Regions from separate parts of the Streptomyces purpurascens genome, predicted to be linked through region 2. Evidence: predicted binding sites of a transcription regulator. Region 2 holds the regulator's gene; the other holds the start of a gene.
What was found. The regulator HrcA, encoded in region 2, represses chaperone genes, less so after heat shock. The targets are predictions, from matches to a motif close to TTNGCACTCNGNNNNNCNGAGTGCNAA.

Region 1 (2,392 bases), 2.6 Mb from region 2:
AGCCGGGCCGGAGGCTGCGGCCGGGCGACATCGTCCTCACCCACTTCCGGGGCCGCGAGCAGTGGAAGGGCGCGATGCCCGACATGATCCGCCGCTTCCTGAACAAGGTCACGACCGAGGGATACGCGGTGGCGCGGCTGGAGGACTACCTGTGAGGCGGCTGCCGACGGCCGCCGCGCTCTGTGCGGTCGTGCTCCTGCTGGCCGGGTGCGCCGGGGCGGCGGGGGAGCGGGCGGGAGCGGACGCCCGGGGCCAGGACCCGGCACACGCGGCCGGCCCCCTCGTGCGTCCGGCGCGCCTGCCGCCCGTCGTGGACCGGGTCCGCACCCGCGACCCGGTCGTCTTCCTGACCTACGACGACGGCGCCGAACGCGACCCCGGCTTCGCCGGCCTCGTCAGCGAACGGCGGCTCCCGGTCACCCTGTTCCTCACGGACCGCGTGGCGGGCCCCGGATACGGCCACCTGGCCCGGCTGCGCGCGGTCGGCGCGTCCCTCCAGAACCACACCCTCGACCACCCGGCCCTGCGCGGCCTGCCCCACGCCGGCCAGCGCGCCGAGATCTGCGGCCAGCAGCACAAACTCCGCTCCCGCTTCGGCATCCGCCCCCACCTCTTCCGCCCGCCCTACGGCACGTACGACAGGACGACCCTGCGCGCCGCCGCCGACTGCGGCATCACGGCGGTCGTCCTCTGGCGGGCGTCCCTGTCCGCCGACGGCGAACTGACGTACCCCCACGGCGAGCCGCGCCTTCGCCCCGGCGACATCATCTCCGTGCCGTCGGCCGAGACGGAGTCCCTGACGCCGGCGGAACGGACCGTGCGGCTGCTGGGCGAGATCGAGGGGCGGGGGCTGCGGGTGGGGCGGCTGGAGGACTACCTCCGACACGAAATCACCGGCCGACGCGCCGCAGGCAATTAGCAGTCCGCTTGACCGAGTGCTAATCGCGGTCATAGTCTCGGCTCTGGCACTCCCCACTGGAGAGTGCCAACACAGCGACGGGCAGGTCCGGCACCCGCGACGACGGATCGACCTGGTCGCCACCTCAGACAGTTAACCCCGTGAGATCTCCGAAGGGGGAGGTCGGATCGTGACGACCACCAGCTCCAAGGTTGCCATCAAGCCGCTCGAGGACCGCATTGTGGTCCAGCCGCTCGACGCCGAGCAGACCACCGCCTCTGGCCTGGTCATCCCGGACACCGCCAAGGAGAAGCCCCAGGAGGGCGTCGTCCTGGCCGTGGGCCCGGGCCGCTTCGAGGACGGTAACCGTCTTCCGCTCGACGTCTCCGTCGGCGATGTCGTGCTCTACAGCAAGTACGGCGGCACCGAGGTGAAGTACAACGGCGAGGAGTACCTCGTCCTCTCGGCTCGCGACGTGCTCGCGATCGTCGAGAAGTAATTCACCCGGCATTACCAGCATTGCAGTGAACTGCGCCCCTGGCCCCCGCGACCTTATGAAGCCGGGCGTCGGGGGCGCAGTTCGTTTCACCCACGTTTTCCGAGAGGGCTGAACCGCTCCCATGGCGAAGATCCTGAAGTTCGACGAGGACGCCCGTCGCGCCCTCGAGCGCGGCGTCAACAAGCTTGCCGACACGGTCAAGGTGACGATCGGCCCCAAGGGCCGCAACGTCGTCATCGACAAGAAGTTCGGCGCCCCCACCATCACCAACGACGGTGTGACCATCGCCCGCGAGGTCGAGGTCGAGGACCCGTACGAGAACCTCGGTGCCCAGCTGGTCAAGGAGGTGGCGACCAAGACCAACGACATCGCGGGTGACGGTACGACCACCGCGACCGTGCTCGCCCAGGCGCTCGTGCGCGAGGGCCTGAAGAACGTCGCCGCCGGTGCCTCCCCGGCCGCCCTGAAGAAGGGCATCGACGCCGCGGTCAAGGCCGTGTCCGAGGAGCTCCTCGCGACCGCCCGCCCGATCGACGAGAAGTCCGACATCGCCGCCGTCGCCGGTCTGTCCGCCCAGGACCAGCAGGTCGGCGAGCTCATCGCCGAGGCGATGGACAAGGTCGGCAAGGACGGTGTCATCACCGTCGAGGAGTCCAACACCTTCGGTCTGGAGCTGGACTTCACCGAGGGCATGGCCTTCGACAAGGGCTACCTGTCGCCGTACTTCGTGACGGACCAGGAGCGCATGGAAGCCGTCCTGGACGACCCGTACGTCCTCATCACGCAGGGCAAGATCTCCGCCATCGCGGACCTGCTGCCGCTGCTGGAGAAGGTCATCCAGGCCAACGCCTCCAAGCCGCTGCTGATCATCGCCGAGGACGTCGACGGCGAGGCGCTGTCCACCCTCGTCGTGAACAAGATCCGCGGCACCTTCAACGCCGTCGCGGTGAAGGCCCCCGGCTTCGGCGACCGCCGCAAGGCGATGCTGCAGGACC
Region 2 (2,392 bases):
TGATGCCCCGGCCGTGCAGCGGGATCGACTGGCCGGACTGGGTGCCCGGGCGGATGTCGACCTCCTCCATGCCGTCCAGCGTCTCCAGCGGCACCTTCGTGCCGAGGCACGCGGCCGTCATGGGGATCGTCACCGTGCAGTGCAGGTCGTCGCCGCGCCGCTGGAACGTGGAGTGCGGGAGTTCGTGGATCTCGACGTAGAGGTCACCGGCGGGACCGCCACCGGGCCCGACCTCACCCTCGCCGGCGAGCTGGATGCGCGTGCCGTTGTCGACACCGGCGGGGATCTTCACGGTCAGGGTCCGCCGGGAGCGGACGCGGCCGTCACCGGCGCACTCCGGGCACGGCGTCGGCACCACGGTCCCGAAGCCCTGGCACTGCGGGCAGGGCCGGGACGTCATGACCTGGCCGAGGAACGACCGGGTGACCTGCGACACCTCACCGCGACCGCGGCACATGTCACACGTCTGCGCACTCGTCCCCGGCGCGGCACCCTCGCCGCTGCAGGTGTTGCAGACGACGGCCGTGTCGACCTGGATGTCCTTCGTCGTACCGAAGGCGGCCTCGTCGAGCTCGATCTCGATACGGATCATCGCGTCCTGGCCGCGGCGGGTGCGCGAGCGCGGACCGCGCTGCGACGCCGTGCCGAAGAACGCGTCCATGATGTCGGAGAAGTTCCCGAAGCCACCGGCTCCGAAGCCGCCCGCACCGCCGCCGGCGGCCTGCGAGAGCGGGTCGCCGCCGAGGTCGTAGACCTGCTTCTTCTGCGGGTCCGACAACACCTCGTAGGCGGCGTTGATCTCCTTGAACCGCTCCTGGGTCTTCGGATCGGGGTTGACGTCCGGATGCAGCTCGCGTGCGAGCCGCCGGAAGGCCTTCTTGATCTCTTCCTGCGACGCGTCGCGGCGCACGCCGAGTACGGCGTAGTAGTCCGTGGCCACTACGACTCCGCCAGGATCTGTCCGACGTACCGTGCCACTGCGCGTACCGCTCCCATCGTTCCCGGGTAGTCCATGCGGGTCGGTCCGACCACGCCGAGCTTGGCGACTGCCTCGCCGCCCGAACCGTAGCCGACCGACACGACGGACGTGGAGTTGAGTCCCTCGTGGGCGTTCTCATGACCGATACGTACGGTCACGCCCGGATCCTTAGCCTCGCCGAGCAGCTTGAGGAGCACGACCTGCTCCTCCAGCGCCTCCAGCACCGGCCGGATCACCAGGGGAAAATCATGCCCGAAGCGGGTGAGATTGGCGGTGCCGCCGATCATCAGCCGCTCCTCGTTCTCCTCGACGAGCGTCTCCAGAAGCGTGGAGAGCACCATGGAAACCGTACCCCGGTCCTCGTGCTCGAACGCCTCCGCCAGATCCTCCACCAAACTCGGCACATCCGCGAAACGGCGGTTCGCGACACGGCTGTTGAGCCGTGCGCGCAGATCCGCGAGCGAGGCCTCGCCGAAGGGCGCCGGGCAGTCGACCACCCGCTGCTCGACCCGCCCGGTGTCCGTGATCAGCACGAGCATCAGACGCGCGGGCGCGAGGGAGAGCAACTCCACATGCCGCACGGTCGACCGGGTCAGCGACGGGTACTGCACGACGGCCACCTGGCGCGTGAGCTGCGCCAGCAGCCGTACCGTACGCGCCACGACGTCGTCGAGGTCGACGGCACCCTCGAGGAAGTTCTGGATCGCGCGCCGCTCGGGCGCGGTCATCGGCTTGACGCCGGCCAGCTTGTCCACGAACAGCCGGTAGCCCTTGTCGGTGGGGATGCGCCCGGCACTGGTGTGCGGCTGGGCGATGTATCCCTCGTCCTCGAGGGCCGCCATGTCGTTGCGGACGGTGGCCGGGGAGACGCCGAGGCTGTGCCGCTCGGTGAGGGCCTTGGAGCCGACGGGCTCCTCGGTGCCGACATAGTCCTGGACGATGGCGCGCAGCACCTGAAGCCTGCGTTCACTGAGCATCGCGCGCACCTCCAGAAGTCGTCCGCCTGCTGCCTGCCTGTCGTGGCCTGGCACTCTGCGCGTGCGAGTGCCAGCATTCCCCGGCCCAGTGTACGGCGGTGGGGTGCACCCCCGGCAAGGCTGGTCGTGCGCTGTCGTGCCCGCGACGGGTGTCACCGCTAGCGTCGCCGTATGACGGTGACTTGGGAAGAGCTCGGGTGGGAGCGGGTGGCCGCCGGGGTGGGGCGGTGCCGGCTTCCGGTGTGGGACTGCACGGCGGGACTGGTCGCCGGTGAGGGCGCGGTACTCATGATCGACGCGGGGTCGAGCCCGGCCGAGGGCGCGCGGTTGCGCACGCAGGCGCAGTCGCTCACCGGTCACCGTGTGACGCATCTCGCGCTGACCCACCCCCACTTCGACCACGTCTTCGGCGCGGCGGCGTTCCCGGAGGCGGAGG

Region 1: a site for HrcA is predicted at 963-989, ahead of groES (co-chaperone GroES). Genes of this name have one in related genera too.

What each region holds. Positions count from the first base shown of each region.
Region 1 is NZ_CP108341.1:5,712,344-5,714,735, forward strand. Features, by position in the region: gene OHU35_RS26205 (polysaccharide deacetylase family protein) at 1-155, shown strand, start outside; gene OHU35_RS26210 (polysaccharide deacetylase family protein) at 152-919, shown strand; gene groES (co-chaperone GroES) at 1,089-1,397, shown strand; gene groL (chaperonin GroEL) at 1,519-2,392, shown strand, end outside.
Region 2 is NZ_CP108341.1:3,116,376-3,118,767, forward strand. Features, by position in the region: gene dnaJ (molecular chaperone DnaJ) at 1-940, opposite strand, end outside; gene hrcA (heat-inducible transcriptional repressor HrcA) at 940-1,956, opposite strand; gene OHU35_RS14230 (MBL fold metallo-hydrolase) at 2,128-2,392, shown strand, end outside.